Regions from separate parts of the Tepidibacter sp. Z1-5 genome, predicted to be linked through region 2. Evidence: riboswitches for the same ligand, from Rfam matches in the RefSeq annotation. Region 2 holds a riboswitch; each other region holds the start of a gene.

Region 1 (4,711 bases), on a different contig from region 2:
CAGAGTATATATATTATAAAACCACCTATTGGAAATACTACAAAAAGCAACAGCCAAGCTATCGTTTTAGAAGGATCTCTATTCTCCAAGAATATTACTAATGATACTAATATTGTAGATAATGTAAATAATATTCCAAGTGCCCACATTATAATGTCTATTATGTCAATCACCTCCTATTTCTTTCCTATACCAAGCTCCCTTGCATAGTAAAATAGATATTGTTGAGCAAATCCAGATAGATTTGAAAATTTATTTATCCCATATTCTCTTATTTTTTTTAAACTAAGACTTTCATCTACATAAAATTCCTCCATAACTCTCTTAACCCATACATCAACTGGAAATGTATCGTACTTTTCCATAGAGAATAACATTATGCAATCTGCAACCTTTGGTCCAACTCCGCAAAATTGTAAAAGTCCCTTCTTGCACATATCCGTATCTAAATTCTTGTATTTATATATATCTTCATTATCATTTTTTATTATAAAAGCTGTATCTTTTATATACTGATCTCTAAATCCAGTTCCACATTTTCTTATCTGTTCTTGTGTCAATGAATTCATTTTTTCAATAGATGGAAAAGCATAATGCTTTTTACCTTTATATTCTCCTATATATTCTCCATAATTCATAGATAAATTTTCTATTGCTTTTTTTATCATAGATATCCTATTGTTAGCTGATATTATAAATGATATCAATATTTCCCATTCATCTTGATTAAGTATTCTTATACCGTATCCAAACTTTACAGCTTCATTTAAGTATTTGTCCATTTGAGACAATTCTTCTTTTATTTTAAAATAATCTCTATCTAAATCAAAATACTTATACCATATATTATGAAAATCATCTAGATTTGTATTATTAAAATACACTAAATTTTCTTCTTTTTTTATATTTAGTATTTTACCAAATGCTACTCCAGTATACGATCCATCATCTTCTTCATTCCATCTAAAGCATTGACCACACTCAAATATATGCTTAGGCTCAAAATCTTTTATATCTTCAACTACAACCGAATTATTTTTTTCATATATTTTCATAAATTTTCCACTCCTCACTATGTACTTATACTTTTAATTTACCCAAAAAACGTGTTTTTAAATTTAAAAATTCACATTAAAATTTTATAATTTCCTAATAAGTAAAAAAAGGAATTCATCTCATATATATAGAATATACTATTTAATACAAGGTGCCTTTAATAGGATAATAGGGAATTAGGTTAAAATCCTAAACGGACCCACCACTGTAATGTGAAGCTATATACATATATCCACTGGTTCATTCTGGGAAGGAGGATATAGCGATGAAGCAAAGTCAGGAGACCTACCTTGTATACTTGATAAGGATGAAGGCAAAGTCCATATCTTTAATTTTTGATACCAAAAATTAAAGATATGGACTTTTTAAGTTGTATAATTTAATTAAACATATCAAAGGGGGAAAATAAAAATATGAAGCTTTTAAATCAAACAATTAATTCTATAAGTAAAATTGACAGAAAATACATGGATTTAGCTCAACAAAAACTGGATAGTTTTTTTAAGCCTGTAGGAAGTCTTGGAAAATTAGAAGATATATGCGTGCAGTTATCTGGTATATATAAAAAGACAGACTTTGATACTTCTAAAAAAGCTATACTAGCATTTGCCGCTGATCACGGTATTTATGAAGAAGGTATTGCTCCAGATCCTCAAGAAATTACCAGACTTCAAATTCCTAATTTCGTAAAAGGAGTTAGCGGAGTAGGTTGTTTAGCTAAAACTGCAAATGCAGATGTAGTTGCAGTTGATGTGGGTATAAACTGTGATGATTTAATAGATGGAGTTTTAGATTATAAAATAAGAAGAGGAACTTCTAATATGGCAAAAGGTCCTGCAATGACATATGAGGAGGCTATTCGTTCACTGGAAATAGGTATTGAATTATCTAACAAACTTATAAACAATGGGTATACAGTACTTGGAATAGGCGAGATGGGAATAGGAAATACGTCAGCCTCTAGTGCTATAATATCCGTATTTACAGATTCTAATCCTTTGGATGTTACAGGAATGGGTTCCGGATTGGACAGTGATTCTATACTAAGAAAAGCAAATACAATAAAAAAAGCCATACATATCAATAACCCTATAAAAGAAGATCCTATAGATGTCTTATCTAAAGTAGGTGGTTTTGAAATAGGTGCTATGGCTGGTGTTATACTAAGTGCAAGTAGTAATAATATACCTATTGTATTAGACGGTTTTATTTCTTATGCCGCTGCTATTATCGCGTACAATCTCAATAATACAACTAAAGAATATATGATCGCATCTCATTTTTCAAAAGAAAAGGCTACAAGTAAAGCTCTTGAACTTCTACAACTAGAACCTATGCTTTATATGAATATGCGTCTTGGTGAAGGAAGTGGAGCAGCTCTTGCCTTTAACATAATAGAGTCTGCTAATTATATGTATAAAAATATGGTAAAGCGAGATGAAATCTGTAGTATTGTTTAATTATTTATACAAAAATCTTTTCTAATGATTCTTTTAGCCTATCTGGGTGTACAGGCTTTATTATAAAGTCTGTCGCTCCATTTTTTATAGCTTCAATAATCTTATCATGTTGACCTATATCAGATATCATTACAACTTTTGCATTTTCATCAATTTTTATTATTTCTTTTAACGCTTCTATCCCATTCATTTTTGGCATAGTTATATCCATAGTAACTAGATCAGGCTTTAATTTAATATACTTTTGAACAGCTTCTTTTCCATCACAAGCCTCTCCAATAACTTCAAATCCACATTTTTTCATATTGTCAAATAGAAAATTTCTCATGAAAGTCGCATCATCTACAATTAATATCTTCATTTCTTCACCCTTCCTACCTTTCACTAGAACTATTTTACCATTTTTTTCATTGGAATTCAATTAAAGGTTGATTATATAGATTAGACAAATGTATATAATTTCTTTATAATTTAACAATAAACTGCAGCATATTATAATATGTTATAATTTAGAATATTATTTTTGCTCTACTATTGTGGAACTAACACTATTTTTTTGATACAATATTGTACATATTATTTTTAGAAGGTGATTTTAATAATGAAAAATACAAAAAGAGGAATTTTAATTTCTATAGAAGGACCTATAGGTGTTGGTAAAACTACATTATCTAATATACTAAACTCTCATTTTAATTCACATCATTTAAGAGAAATAGTTGAAGAAAATCCTTTCTTATCTCATTTTTATACTAATATTAAAGATTATGCTCTTCAAACAGAATCATTCTTTTTCTTTAATAGAGTAAAACAATTAGAAGATATCGAGGCTTCACTAAAAAAAGGTACTATGGTAATCAGTGATTATAACATAATTAAAAATTTGATATTTGCAGGTCTTACACTCAACAAAAAGCAATTCCATAAATACAAGCAAGTCTATGATATTTTTGTAAATGGTCTACCTCAATCAGATATAATAATTTATCTTAATTCTAGTACAGATACTTTGATGAAAAAAATAGCCCTTAGAGATCGAAATTTTGAAAGACAAATGGATAGAAATTATATAAACAATCTAAGAGAAGAATACGAGTATTATTTTAATGAGAGATCTTTAAAGCACTATTTTGGTGAAAAAACTCCAATCATAATAAATGTAGATAATACAAACATGGATTTTATAAACTGCCAAAAAGATAAAGAATGGATTATTGAACAGGTAGAAGACAGCATTAAAAATTTAGGAGGCATCTAATGTTAAAACTTATAAATAATAACACTTCATCAATACCTAGAGATGAAAATGAAAATATATTTATAACTATAGCTGGAAATGTAGGAGCAGGTAAATCTACTATAACAAAGTTATTATCTCAAAAACTTAATTTAAATTCTCACTTTGAAAAAGTAGATGACAACCCTTATTTAGATGATTTTTATACAGATCAAGAAAAATGGGGATTCCATCTTCAGTTGTACTTTTTAGCCCAAAGATTTAAACAGCAAAAATCAATAGCATCTAATGGATTTAATAATATACAAGATAGAAGTATATATGAAGATGTTGAAATATTTGCAAAATCTTTATATGACAACCATAAAATGAGCAAAAGAGACTTCGAAACATATAGAGATTTATTTTACGATATGATACCTCACTTAAAAAAACCAAATCTTATGATATATCTAAACGGTTCTATCGACACTATAATAGATAGAATAAATTTAAGAGGTAGAGATATGGAGAAAAGGGTTCCTAGAGAATACTGGGAAAATCTTCATTCAAGATATGAAAATTGGATTAAAAGTTATACCGACTCACCTATATTATATGTAAATATAGATAAAGTTGATTTAATAAAAAATCCTGAGCAACTAGATATTATAGCTGATGAAATAAAAAAAATATTAAATATGTAGTTTAAAAACTCCTAATCAATTTAGGAGTTTTTTATAGTCTTAACCTTACATTTTTGTCTCAAAAAAAGTAAGGTTAAGTATTTTAACTAATACCTAACCTTACTTTTATTCAAATACATTTTTATCCAAGTAGTCCTTTTTCTTTATAATCTTTAGTATTTTCTATTGCTTTCTTTGTACTTTCTTCATCTGTATAACTAAAACCTGATACTTTTTTTGAAGCTGATTCTACTGAAACAGTTACAACCTTATTTTCTCCATATTTATATGCA
Region 2 (4,711 bases):
AACAAAAAAGAGTATAAAGATATTATAAATAAAATATTAGATAAGCAAAAGGATACTCATATAGAGCTTAAACCAACGTGTGCACCTCAATTTATGGTAGAGGCGAAAAATAAGGGGATGAATATGAGATTTTCTAGGGGGTGTATAGCAGGAATTAAGTATTGCTGTATACTTCCTAATGGAGATGTTCATATATGTCCGTATCTACCTATTAAAGTAGGTAGTGTTAGAGAAGAATCTTTTGATTATATATGGAAAAATTCAGAGATATTCAATAAACTCAGAAATTACAAAGAGTATAATGGAAACTGTGGTAATTGTGAGAATATCAATATATGTGGGGGATGTAGGGCTAGAGCATACAGTTCAAGTGGAAATTATATGAATGAAGATGTATTTTGCTTAAAGGAGAAAATAGATGGATAATATAGATAAATTGATATTAAATGAAGTACAAGACGGGATACCTATTGAAAAGAATCCTTTTAAAAATATATCTAATAAACTTAATATAACAGAAGATGAAATAGTTGAAAGAATAAATAGATTAAAACAAAACGGTTATATAAGAAGATTTGGAGGTATATTTGACAGCCAGAGAATAGGCATAAAAAGCACACTTGTAGCTGTAAAATCAAAGGATGTAGAAAATACATCAAAAATCATAAATGAATACAGCGGAGTAACTCATAATTATCAAAGAGATGATGATTATAATATATGGTTTACTTTAATGGCTTCATCAAAAGAAGAACTTGAAAATATATTTAAAGAAATAAAAGAAAGAATAAAATGTGAAGATATGATAAGTCTTAGTTGCATAAATAAACATAAGGTTAAGGTATATCTTGATTTTGATAATAAAGGGTGATTTAAATTGATAGACAAAATAGACAGGGATATAATAGTTTATCTGTCCAAAAATATAGAATTAAGTAAAAGCTTATACAAGGATATGGCAAAAATATTTGATATATCTGAGGATGAGCTGATAAATAGATTGAAAAAATTAAATGAAAAAGGATACTTAAAACGTATATCACCTATAATGGTTCATCAAAAAAGTGGTTATGATAGTAATGCTATGGTTGTTTGGAATATAGAAAAAGATAAAATAGAATATTTTATAGATATGATAAAGAGCATAAAAAGTATAAGTCATGTATATGAAAGGGAAGTATGTTTAAACTGGGACTATAATTTATATACAATGATTCATGGGAAAAACAAATATGAAGTAGACAGCATAATAAATTATTTATCAAATACTATGCAAAATAATTCATTTAAAGTATTGTATACATTGAAAGAATTAAAAAAAACTAGTCCGAATTTAGAATGGTTAATTGAAGGTTTTAAAAAAATAATAATATAATTTATTGATGATATAAAAAGTTGTTTTGAAATTTAACTATGATTTATTATATATATTTAAAAATAATAAATATTATAGAAATATAATTTACATGTCGTTAATTGGAAAATGGAGTAATAAAATGTATGAAAAAAATCCTTTCTTTTTACTATATATTAATATAAAATGTGTGTATAAGTATTAAAAACTTAATATGAAGATTATAGGTTTTATTAAAAATTAAAAGGGAAGATCAGTGAAAAACTGACACAGCCCCCGCTACTGTAAGCAGTAACGAAACCTCGATAACCACTGGGTAAAACTGGGAAGGTGAGGGAGTAGGATGACTGTGAGTCAGGAGACCTGCCTATAATTTTAAAAGCTATTTCGGAGGGAGATGAGCGTTATGATAATAGGTGGATTATATCCTAAAATTATACATATCAAAAAACTCCCATAGGAGTTTTTTTTTGGAAAAAGAGGTATGTAATGATAAAAGAAAACAACATAATGGATAACTTAGAAGTTAAAAGAAGAAAAGCATTTTTAATAGGTATAGCATTATTATTTTTATCTTTATTACTTCTTATAATGTCTGTTAACGTAGGACGAGCAGATATTAAGGTAATGGAGGTTGTAAAAATTATTGCATCAAAGATAACATCAAACAAGGATATATTAGATGGTATAAGTAAGTCTAAACTTGCTATTGTATGGGATATAAGGTTACCTAGAATTTTAGTAGCTTTATTGGTAGGTGGAGGCCTTGCTGTATCTGGAGCGATATTTCAATCTCTTCTTATGAATCCTCTTGCAGACCCATATACTATAGGAGTTTCAACAGGAGCAGCATTTGGAGCAGTTCTTTGTATATATATGAATATATTTATAATACAAACGCCTATGCCTATAACGCCGTTTGCTTTTTTAGGAGCAATATTGACGTTATTAATAGTTATGAAAATAGCAAATATAGATGGTTATATGAGTTCTTCTAATTTGGTTATAGCTGGAATAATAGTAAGCTCTATACTATCAGCAGGAATAAGTTTTTTAAAAAGCACATCAGGAGAACAAGTTTTTGCTATTATATATTGGCTTATGGGAAGTCTTAATTCAAGAACGTGGTCTCAAGTTATAGTAAGTTTCCCTATTATCATCATATGCACAATTATATGTATATATTTTGCTGATGACTTGAATATATTAGCTTTTGGAGAAAAAGAAGCTAGGGCGCTAGGTGTTAATACTAAAAGAACAAGAAATATATTTTTAATATGTGCATCTTTGATAACTGCTGTTTGTGTATCAGTTAGTGGAATAATAGGATTTATAGGGCTTGTAGTTCCCCATATAGTTAGATTTTCATTGACATCTGACAACAGATATCTTATACCAATATCATCTTTATTAGGAGCTATATTACTTTTAATGGCAGATAATATATCAAGATCATTATTTAATATAGATATTCCTGTAGGAGTTATAACTACTTTATTTGGAGGCCCATTTTTTATATACATATTTACAAGTAAAAACAAGAGTATACAATAAATTCAGAGGGTGGTTATATGATTAAGGTTGAAGATGTTAGCTTTAAATATAATGAAAAGATGATATTGGATAATATAAGCTTAGATGTAGATAAAGGAAAGTTTTTATCTATAATAGGGCCAAATGGATCTGGAAAAACGACATTACTTAATTTATTGACTGGATACTTAAGTAATCATAAAGGTATTATTGAATATATGGGTAAGAATATTTCAGATTATAGAGTAGAAGAATTATCACAAAATTTTGCAATAATTAATCAAAAAGGTGATATAAAATTTCCATTCACATGTCTTGAAATAGTTATGATGGGAAGAAAACCTTTTTTAAAGAGAATCAATAGACTCAGTCAAATAGATAAAAAAATAGTCTATAAAGCTATGGAGACAACAGATACTTTAAAATTTGCAGATTCTCTTGTAACTCAGATTAGTGGAGGCGAATTTCAAAGAGTTATGATAGCAAAAGCATTGACTCAAGAGCCAAAGGTTTTATTTTTAGATGAGGCATTTTCGGCTATGGATATATCCCAAAAAATTAAATGCTTAAAGCTTATCAAAAAATTAGTAGAAACTAAGAATTTAACGGTTGTGTCAGTTATACATGACCTTAACCTAGCTTATATGTTTAGTGATGAAGTTTGTGTTTTAAAGGATGGAAAAGTTGTAGCAAAAGGACAAACTAATGATATAATGACGACAAACTTTATAGGAGATGTATTTGATATACAGGTAGACCAAATAGAGGATAAAGGATTTTTAATACGCGCTTAGAACGGATAATAATATATAAGGAGGAGATTTAAATGAGAATTAAAAAGTATTTAGCTTTATTAGTAAGTATGATGCTTTTAGGAGGAGTTTTAGCAGGATGTTCAAGTGCTGCTGGAACTGAAGAAAAGGAAGTTAAGAAGGATCCAAACAAGAAGGCAATTTTAGTTGTAAGTTTTGGGACTAGCTATGCAGATACACGTAAGGTTACTATAGAAGCCACTGAACAAAAGATAGATAAGGCATTTTCTGATTATGAAATGAGAAGAGCTTTTACAGCAGGTATGATTATAAAAAAGCTTAAAGAAAGAGACGGTATAGAAGTTGACGATCCAACTCAAGCTTTAGAAAAATTGAAGTCAGAAGGATTTAGTGAAGTTGTAGTTCAACCACTTCATGTAATGAATGGAGCTGAATACGATGATTTAGCTGTAGTTGTAGATCAATATAAAGATGACTTTGACAAAATAAAAATGGGTACACCTTTACTTACTAGCATCCAAGACTACAAAGATTTAGTAGAGGGTTTAAAAACTCAAATAGGAGAATTAAAAGACAATGAAGCTGTAGTATTTATGGGTCATGGAACTCATCACTATGCTAATGCTACTTATTCATGCTTAGATTATATGCTAGAAGATATGGGAGTTAATGCATATGTAGGAACAGTAGAAGGATATCCAACACTTGATAATGTAATAAATAAGTTGAAGAAAAATAATATAGAAAAAGTTACGTTAATGCCATTAATGCTTGTTGCAGGAGACCATGCTAATAATGATATGGCTGGAGATGAAGAAGATTCTTGGAAGAGCATATTAAAGAAAGAAGGCTTTGTAGTTGAAAGTTACTTACATGGTTTAGGAGAAAATGAAAAAGTACAAGACATGTACGTAAATCATGCAAAAGAAGCTATGAAGAAAGAAACTACAGAAGAATAATAAATAATAAAAATCATCAGTATTTGCTGATGATTTTTATACGTGGGGGGTAAAATATGGTAAAATATAACATGAATGTATTTTTCTTAATT
Region 3 (4,711 bases), on a different contig from region 2:
GGTATGATAAGGTTTATAAATTCTATATTGATAATAGTATTGAGTTGTTTATTTGTAAGAACTATAAAGTATATAACTAAAAAAGTATTTGATATAACTAAAATTGATGTTCAAAGAGAAAATACATTGAGAAGTATAATAGTATCTATATCTTATTATTTATCATTTTTTGTAGCTTGTGTATTGGTATTAAAAGAATTTGGTATAATTGATTTGAATCAGTCAACTATACTAACTGGAGCAGGTATATTTGGGGTCATAGCAGGATTTGCATCTCAAAATCTTATAAAGGATGTACTCAATGGTTTTTTTATATTATTTGAGAAACAGATCAAGGTAGGAGATTATATTTATATAAATGAAAGTTTTAGAGGAACAGTAGAGGAAATAGGCCTTAGAAGCACTAGTATAAGAGATTGGAATTTGAGAAGAATAAGTCTTCCAAATGGTGAGATAAAATCTATTATGAATTATAGTAGAAAAAAAATGAGGGTAATAGTTCATGTTAGAGTTTCTTATGAATGTGACCCTGATTTTATTATGCAAACATTAGGTGAAGTGTGTGAAGCGTTAAATGAAAAATACAAAGAATTTCTAATTAAGAATATAATGAATGAACCATCAAGACCGTTCTCTGTATATGGGGTAACTGATATAGAATCTAGCAGCGTAGGAGCTAAGTACACTATTACAGGTGTTGTAGCTTCTTTTAAATACTTTTCTATAGCTAAGAATGCTAGGCTAATGATTCTGGTTAAATTTAAAGAAAAGGGAATTAAAATAGCTTATCCTAAGAGGGTTAATATTGATGCGGATGAATATGAAAGTTATATATAGGTATAAAAAATTCAGATGGAGGTTTGTTCCATCTGAATTTTTTTTACATATCGAGAAATGCAATAGCGTGAAGTGAATTTTATTCTGAATGAAGGTTGTTATCTTTTGCATAAAAAGTTCCAGAAGTTTTTTTTGTTATTATCTTTTGAAGATTTTTTATTTCCAAGAAAGTTTGAGGGAAAGCATTGTTTAATATAGATATCTCGCCTTCACCCTTTGAATGTAGATAGTCCGAAAGATATTTTCGATTTTGCTCTAATTCTGATAATTCTGCTGTGAGTTTTTCATGTATATTGTGGTAGTATTCGTATTCGTGAGTTTTTATTAATTCAGCAAAGTTTTTAACTGTGCTTTCGAAAACTTCCATTTCTTTTTTATTTTTTTCTAGTTCTAATAAGCAATGTTTATATTTTATCAAAAGTTCATCTAAATCTTTTTTTACTTTTTTTCTATCAAAGCCTTTTACGTTTATTATTGTCTTTCTTTCTGAAGCGTTTCCGATTGCACCTGTTACTACTTTTGCGTATGCGCTAATTTTTCCTCCTATTATCCTACCTTTTTCAGGATTCAAAAGAATGCTTTTAGATTCGAGAATACTATCTAAGGAATAAAATCCTATATTTATAGTATCTTCAGCTATTATGGTACATGAATTAGAATATTTAACAAAAACACTTTTTTTAGAATGAATCAGAGTTTTTCCTTTTCCGCAAACTCCACCCTTTATATATATATATCCATTTGTAGATACTATTTTTTCAGCAGACCCTATTCCCATTATGCTGTTTATAGAAATATCTTCTGTTGCTATAACTTTAAAATCATCACAAACAGTTCCTTTAATGGTAACTGAGCCATCGAAAAATATATTACCTGTTTCATAGCCAACATCTCCGTTTATAACGAGGTGTTTTATAATAGATACTTTTCCGTGGTTGTGAGAAAGTGCACCGTTTGTCAATGCTCTTAATACTATTTTGTTATCTTCTTCAAATTCTGCAACTGTTTTTCTATCGAAATTTAACATTTTATCTTTTCCAGGTTTGGATGGTATTACAATTCCTTTTACATTTAAACCATCAACACCTTGAGTTGGAAGTATCTTTTCTCCTAAATAGTCGTTTTTATTTATTTCGTATATTAGATTCATTTCGTAATAATTAGTTGAACCATCTTCACGTATATTAGGTTTTTTATCTGGTAAATCTAGATATTTTATTATAGCATCTTGTCCGTTTTTAGGTGGTGTTGCTTTGGCTATTAATATGTTTTCTTGTGTTTTTATATCTTCATCAAGTAAAGTATAAATTACTCCGTGTACTATGTTATTTGATTTCAGCTCAGATAATATAGAATCAATTATTTGTTGTCTATTATTTTTAAGCTCATCTTTTGGAATATTTAACTTAAAATATGCTTCGGTGTTATCTGAGGATATACTCAATTCTACTTTTGGTTTTAATACGCCTATTTCTACATTGTTGTCTGAAATATTTTCTAAAGCATTTTTAAGGTTTAAAAAATACTTTATACTGATTTGTGGGTGTGAGGTTGATAAAGCTGAAAAGTTTGAAATATCAAACCCTTCTTTCTTTGTTTTTATATAAAGCTTTTCTTTGTCTTCAAATATATCAAAAAATTCATTTTGTATTATGTACATAAGTCACCTCGTATCAATTTGGGCATATATAGTATATCGGATAATAAAACTTATATATTTAGTAAAATATTTTGTTTTATATATTAAATATATCATTTTTTGAAAGTAATAAAAATAAAAACAAAAAACCTTTACATATATTGTAAAGTATGAAATTATATGTTATCATAATAATAAGAAAACTTAATAGAATGTGCAGGTCCTTATTATGAGGATAACAGGGAAGCGCGGTTAGAATCCGTCACAGCCCCCGCTACTGTAATTGATGATGAAACCTATAAAACCACTGCTTATTATTTTGCGGGAAGGGTAGGGAGTAAGATGAATCATGAGTCAGGAGACCTACCTGTATAGAGTTTTCAGCCTTCGGAGGGAAGGGTCAGGAAAAAAGAAATTATTCCTGTCCTAGTACGTCGCTTAGGCAGGTTTTTTATATATTTTTCTTTCCCTAAATATTTTTTTCGCCCCAGGCCCTCAAGAGGCCTGTTTTTTTTTTGATATATATAGATTTAAATGGTAATATAAATAAAAAAAGAGGTGATTTGATGACACATAAAGAAATGATATTTAGATTATTATTTGCTCTTTTTATAGGGGGCGTAGTAGGTTTTGAAAGAGAAAAATCTAATCAATGGGCGGGGTTTAGAACTCATATATTGGTTTCAATTGGTTCCTGTGTTGTTGCCGTTACATCTTTGATGTTGTTTAAAGAATATATACAATATGTAAATCTGGATCCGGCTAGGATGCCGGCTCAAGTTTTATCTGGGATTGGTTTTTTAGGAGCAGGAGCAATACTTAAAACCAAAGATAGTATAAGAGGACTTACTACTGCGGCTGGGATTTGGGTGACTGCTTGTATAGGAATCGCTATTGGGTTTGGATATTATTATTTAGCATTTGTATCTTGTTTTTTGCTTATTATGACATTGTATACTTTGAAATTTATAGATAAGAGAATAATGCTTAGTAAAACTAGTACATTGTATATTAATACAAGAAATATTTCAAATATAACATCGAAGGTTATAGATATAATAGAAAGTAACAAAATTTTTATAAAGAATATAGATATAACTCATGATGAGTATAAGTGTTGGGATATGAAAATGGTTGTGGTATATAATAGTAAGATAGAATTTAAAGATATTGTAAAGAGCATTTTGGATTTGGATGATGTTATAAAAATTGAATATGAATAGAGAATATCTATTTACAAAAATCCACAAAAAAAATACAATTAGATTAATTCTACAATTAAATAAATGTATGAAGGATGTGTTTTGTTTTGAATAATATAAAAATAATAACTGATAGTTCGTGCGATTTGCCTGAATATATAATTGATCGCTATAATATATGTGTTATACCGTTGAATGTTTTATTTGACGAAGGTTCTTATTTAGATGGTGTGAATATAACTAAAAAAGAATTTTATGAAAAAATGAAAAATAGTCCTAATCTTCCCAAAACATCTAGTCCATCTCCAGATAGATTTGTAAAAGAGTTTAATTGTGAACAGGATAATGTTATTGTTATATCTCTATCTTCTGGATTATCTAGTACGTATAATAATGCTTTGATAGGTAAAAATATGTACTTAGAAGGAGGAAATGAGAAGAGAATAGAGATAATAGATTCTAAAAATGGATCTATGGGAACTGGATTATTGGTTCTGGCTGCTTCTAGGATGATTGAAAAAGGGAAAAGTATAGACTACATAGTAGATAAAATAAGTAAAGATGTAAAAAAAATTTCGACTTATGTTGTACTTGAGACGATAGAAAATGCAGCTAAGGCTGGTAGGATAAGTTCTTTTAAAGAAAAAATAGTTCAAGTCTTAAATTTAAAAATAACTGTAAAGGTTGAAGATGGTCTTGTGAAAATATTTAGTAAAGCTAGAGGAGATAAGAAAAGTTTAAATAAATTAATGGATTTTATAGAAAACGAAGGAATTAATGCTTCTGAAAAAATATTGGCAATATGTCACTCGAATGCACTGGATAAAGCTTTGAAATTTAAAGAAATGGTTAATAATAAGTATAAATTTAAAGAAATAATAATATCTGAAATAGGAGCAACTATAGGTTCTTATTCATCTGAAGGAGCTTTGTTGATTAGTTTTTAGTGAGAGAAGGAGGAATATATATTGGAAAATAGAAATGAGATTAAAGATGAATTTAAATGGGATTTAGAAAGTATATATAAAAATGA
Region 4 (4,711 bases), on a different contig from region 2:
AAAGAAGATATAGAATATGAAACTATAAATAATAAAAAGCCAAGAGGAATATGTGGTTCGGCATTAGTAGATATGGTAAGTGAAATGAAAAAATCAGGAATAATAAATAAAACAGGGAAAATAAACAATCCAGAAAAAATAAAAAATATTAAATTGAGTAAAAGAGTAGTAAAAAAAGATAAAAAGTATGAATTTAAAATAACTGAGAATATATCCATAACTCAAGATGATATAAGACAATTACAACTTGCAAAATCAGCTATAAGAAGTGGAATAAATATACTGATGAAAAAACAAAAGATAAGTATAGAGAATTTAGATTATATATATTTAGCTGGAGCATTCGGGAACTTTATAAATAAAGAAAGTGCAAAAGGAATTGGGCTTATTCCAGACATAGATTCTGACAATATAATATCAATTGGAAATGCAGCAGGAGAAGGAGCTAAAAAATTTCTTTGTAATGATAAGTTAGAAGAAGATATAAGTTATTATATGAAAAATACAGAACATGTAGATATAGCTAAATATGAAAATTTTCAAGAGGAATTTTTAAAGAATATATATCTTTAAATAGGAGTTCAAATAACTAAGATTTGGAGGTTAAGCAAAAAATCATAATCATTAAAATAACGCTGCTTAATTAACGTTTTGATAAAATTAAAGATTATAACTTATTAAATATACTAAAACTTCTTAAACTCCCTTATGGTCAGACAAAAGAAGTTTCTTAACGTATATTTAAACGTTATAATCTAAATTTCATATAAAAACGTTAATCAAAAGTAGCTAACATTTTAATAATCATGATTTTCAGATGAAGTTCTTCGTATTTTTGATAGATTTAAGAAAAAAGATCTTTTAAAGATATTACTTGGAGGTAAGGTATTATTTAATGATAAGAATGAAGAGTAAAAATATGGCTATGAAAATGTTAGCTACTACTTTTAGATATTTTGACTAAGATAACTTAGCCTTTGTCGTTAAATAAGCTGTTAAGAAATTTATGTGTTTGAGCGTAGCGAGTTTATAAATTTTAAGATTGTTTATAAGACAGAGGGTTAGTTATCTTCAAATATATCGTTTGAGGAGCGGTATTTTTGTAGCCATATTTCTGATAACCCACATAAAATAAGATAAATCATAGAGTGAAAATCTTTAAATTATAATCGGGGGGAAAAGAATATGAGATGTAAAGCGCTTATATGCGATGTTTTATCTAGGGATTTTTATTATTATAGTTCACTTAGTGACAATATAGTTGATATAGAGCTTATGGATTCATACAACCATTTGTATCCTAAAAAGATGAAGGAGAGTATACAAAAGAAGATTGATAGTGTAGATTCGTCTAAATACGATTACATATTAATGGGATTTGGACTCTGTGGAAATGCACTTAATGGTATACAAACTAATGATATAAAAATAGTAGTACCTAAGGTACACGATTGTATAACTCTTTTTATAGGTTCTAAGAGAAAATACAAAGAATATTTTGAAGAAAGTCCAAATTCTATGTACTATATATCATCTTGGATAGAAAAGAATGGAATGAATCAAGAAATGCAGGATTTAAAAAGTATAGGGCTTGGAGAAAGCTATGAGTACTATGAGCAAAAATATGGGGAAAAAGGAGCGAAATATCTTTCACAAATAGCTAATGAATGGATAAAAAGATACAATAAGGCTGTATATGTAACTAATAAATTGGTAAAAGAAGATTATTCTCATGAGGTTATGAATATATCTAAAAAAAGACAATGGAATTTTGAAGAAATAAAGGGAAATAGTTACATGGTAGAGAATTTAATAAATGGGTATTGGAATGAAGATGACTTTTTGGTAGTTGAAAAAAATAGTAGAATATATTCAACTGGAGACGACAATATCGTCGACTTTGAATACGTACAAAGTTAAGGGGAAAGCTTTGGAAATATTGAATAATAATATCCTATATGATATTATGAAAAAAAGTAGAATATGAGAATTAATTGGTAAAAGGGAAAGAGGTTAGAATCCTCTACAGCCCCCGCTACTGTAATGAAAGACGAAACCTAAAATTATACCACTTCGATTTTTTGTAGGAAGGTAAGGGAGTAGGATGAATCTAAGTCAGGATACCTTTTCAATTAATTAAATGGGAAGCCTTCGGAGGGAAGGGTGCTAATATATTTTGAGTTATAAATATAAAAACCTAGCCTTAACTAACAGGTTAGGTTTTTTTTTACAAAGGGGTGAATAGGTTGAATAAGATATTAATCGCAGGAACGAGTAGTGGAGTTGGGAAAACTACTGTTTCAATGGGGATAATGGCAGCTTTGAAAAATAGAAATCTCAAAGTTCAGCCTTATAAGGTAGGTCCTGATTATATAGATACTTCGTACCATACTTATATAACTAAGAGGAACTCTAGAAATTTAGATTCTTTTATGCTAGATGATGAGAAAATAAAGTATTTATATCTAAAAAATTCTAAGGATGCAGATATTTCTGTAGTAGAAGGAGTTATGGGACTTTATGATGGATTTGGAATAGATATAAATTCTTGTACAAGCTCATATACTTCGAAAATACTTAAAGCTCCTGTTATATTAGTTATAGACGGGAAGAGTATGGCTACGTCTGCTGCAGCTATGGTTTTAGGATATAAAAATTTAGATAAAGACGTTAATCTAAGAGGAGTAATAATAAATAATATAGCATCTAAAAGTCATTTTGATATAGTCAAGCAATCTATTGAAACGTATACAGACGTTGAAGTTCTTGGATATCTTCCAAGAAATATAGAATTTTCCCTTCCCTCCAGACATCTAGGACTTGTACCCACAATTGAAATGGATAAATTAGAACAAAAATTTGTCAAATTAGCACAGATAATAGAAGAACATATAGATATTGATAGATTGATACAAATATCAAAATCAGAAGAGGTATTATCAAGCTTTAAACCTGATTTACCTAAGTTTGAAAATGTAACAATAGCTATACCATATGATAAGGCATTTAATTTTTATTACTGGGACAATATAGACATGCTAAAGGATATGGGAGTTATTATAAAGACATTTAGCCCGTTAAATGATAAGCATCTACCTGAATGTGATGGTATATACATAGGTGGAGGATTCCCAGAAATATTTGCAAAAGAATTAGAGGAAAACAAGTCTATAAGAGAAGATATAAGAAGATACCATGAAAACAATAAGCCTATATACGCAGAATGTGGAGGACTTATGTATTTAGGTGATAGTATAGTTGATAAAGATAATAAAGAATACGAAATGGTTGGGATATTAAAAGGTAGGAGTGAGATGACAAAATCTCTTAGAAGGTTTGGTTATGCAAAAGGAACTGCTTTAATAAATACTACTATCTCTAAAAAAGAAGATATAGTTTGGGGACATGAATTTCATCATTCAGAGTTTATAACGGATGAGAAATGTGCTTATGAGGTGAAAAAAGAGAGAGATTCTAAAATAATAAAAGAGTGGATGGGCGGTTACCAAAAGAAGAATACTCTTGCAACTTATCTACATACTCATTTTTATTCTAATTTAAATATTCCTATTAACTTCTTAAATAAGGTGGTAGAAAACAAATGAATATAGTATCAATTTACACTGGATATGTGCTAGACATTTTATTTGGAGATCCTTATAGTCTACCTCATCCCGTTATATACATAGGTAAATTTATAAATTATGTAGAAAAAATTATAAGAAGGATATTTAAGACTGAAAAAAGTCTTAAAATAGGAGGATTTTTTTTAAATTTTATAGTAGTATTTACAACTTATTTTGCAACGGATTTAATTATAAAATTATCTCAGAATGTAAATTATTATTTATACTTGGCTGTAAATTCGTTTGTTATATACACTATATTTGCTACAAAATGTTTAAAAGATGAAGCGGTTAAAATTTACAATGTATTGAAGGAAGAAGATATAGTAAAGGCTAGAAAACAGTTATCCTTTATAGTTGGAAGGGATACTCAGGATTTATCAAAACAAGAAATTATAAGAGCTACTGTTGAAACTGTTGCAGAAAATACTGTAGATGGAATAATAGCACCTATGATGTATATATTCATAGGAGGTGCACCACTTGGAATGATGTATAAGGCTGTAAATACTTTGGACTCTATGGTTGGTTATAAAAATGATAAGTATATGAATTTAGGGTTTGCATCTGCTAAGATAGATGATTTATTCAATTTTATACCAGCTAGAATAACAGCTTGCATAATGGCTGTAGCATCTTTATTTTTAGGATTTAGTTTTAAAAAGAGCATTAAAGTATTTATAAGAGATAGAAAGAACCATAAAAGTCCAAATTGTGCATATCCAGAAGGCGCTGTAGCTGGTGCTCTGGGAATACAGCTTGGGGGAACTAATATATACTTCGGGCAAGAAGTATACAAGCCTACTATAGGAGATAAATTGAGAGATATAGAAGAAGAGGATATATTAAAAACAAATAAAATAATGTATTTAACTTCAATTTTAAGTTTAATAATGTTTACTTTTATAGACAAGGTTATATAATCAGCATATATTTTAATTTGTTAAATAAAATATATAGAAAAGGGGTATTTACTAGATGATAAAGCTTGGTCATGGCGCAGATGTTAATCAGATGATAAGTAAGTACAATAAAAGTGAAAATATATTAGATTTTAGCTCTAATATAAATCCAAATATACCAAA

What was found. Region 2 has a riboswitch for cobalamin ahead of WJW32_RS12915 (FecCD family ABC transporter permease). Riboswitches for the same ligand answer to the same signal wherever they lie in the genome.
Region 1: linked by a shared signal. The riboswitch ahead of cobT (nicotinate-nucleotide--dimethylbenzimidazole phosphoribosyltransferase) and the one ahead of WJW32_RS12915 (FecCD family ABC transporter permease) in region 2 are both predicted to bind cobalamin.
Region 3: linked by a shared signal. The riboswitch ahead of WJW32_RS11195 (MgtC/SapB family protein) and the one ahead of WJW32_RS12915 (FecCD family ABC transporter permease) in region 2 are both predicted to bind cobalamin.
Region 4: linked by a shared signal. The riboswitch ahead of WJW32_RS13755 (cobyrinate a,c-diamide synthase) and the one ahead of WJW32_RS12915 (FecCD family ABC transporter permease) in region 2 are both predicted to bind cobalamin.

Annotation. Positions count from the first base shown of each region.
Region 1 is NZ_JBBMMD010000002.1:112,532-117,242, reverse strand. It holds gene cls (cardiolipin synthase) at 1-173, opposite strand, end outside; gene WJW32_RS00515 (DNA-3-methyladenine glycosylase family protein) at 177-1,055, opposite strand; cobalamin riboswitch at 1,189-1,363, shown strand; gene cobT (nicotinate-nucleotide--dimethylbenzimidazole phosphoribosyltransferase) at 1,470-2,516, shown strand; gene WJW32_RS00505 (response regulator) at 2,521-2,877, opposite strand; gene WJW32_RS00500 (deoxynucleoside kinase) at 3,118-3,774, shown strand; gene WJW32_RS00495 (deoxynucleoside kinase) at 3,774-4,439, shown strand; gene WJW32_RS00490 (hypothetical protein) at 4,561-4,711, opposite strand, start outside.
Region 2 is NZ_JBBMMD010000072.1:9,515-14,225, reverse strand. It holds gene WJW32_RS12930 (radical SAM/SPASM domain-containing protein) at 1-426, shown strand, start outside; gene ahbA (siroheme decarboxylase subunit alpha) at 419-871, shown strand; gene ahbB (siroheme decarboxylase subunit beta) at 878-1,375, shown strand; cobalamin riboswitch at 1,563-1,739, shown strand; gene WJW32_RS12915 (FecCD family ABC transporter permease) at 1,844-2,908, shown strand; gene WJW32_RS12910 (ABC transporter ATP-binding protein) at 2,926-3,681, shown strand; gene WJW32_RS12905 (sirohydrochlorin cobaltochelatase) at 3,714-4,619, shown strand; gene WJW32_RS12900 (ABC transporter substrate-binding protein) at 4,676-4,711, shown strand, end outside.
Region 3 is NZ_JBBMMD010000046.1:31,092-35,802, reverse strand. It holds gene WJW32_RS11205 (mechanosensitive ion channel family protein) at 4-837, shown strand; gene WJW32_RS11200 (DUF342 domain-containing protein) at 917-2,497, opposite strand; cobalamin riboswitch at 2,678-2,861, shown strand; gene WJW32_RS11195 (MgtC/SapB family protein) at 2,992-3,699, shown strand; gene WJW32_RS11190 (DegV family protein) at 3,786-4,625, shown strand; gene pepF (oligoendopeptidase F) at 4,644-4,711, shown strand, end outside.
Region 4 is NZ_JBBMMD010000079.1:8,039-12,749, forward strand. It holds gene WJW32_RS13745 (ASKHA domain-containing protein) at 1-573, shown strand, start outside; gene WJW32_RS13750 (DUF1638 domain-containing protein) at 1,186-1,920, shown strand; cobalamin riboswitch at 1,952-2,146, shown strand; gene WJW32_RS13755 (cobyrinate a,c-diamide synthase) at 2,247-3,605, shown strand; gene cbiB (adenosylcobinamide-phosphate synthase CbiB) at 3,602-4,549, shown strand; gene WJW32_RS13765 (pyridoxal phosphate-dependent aminotransferase) at 4,605-4,711, shown strand, end outside.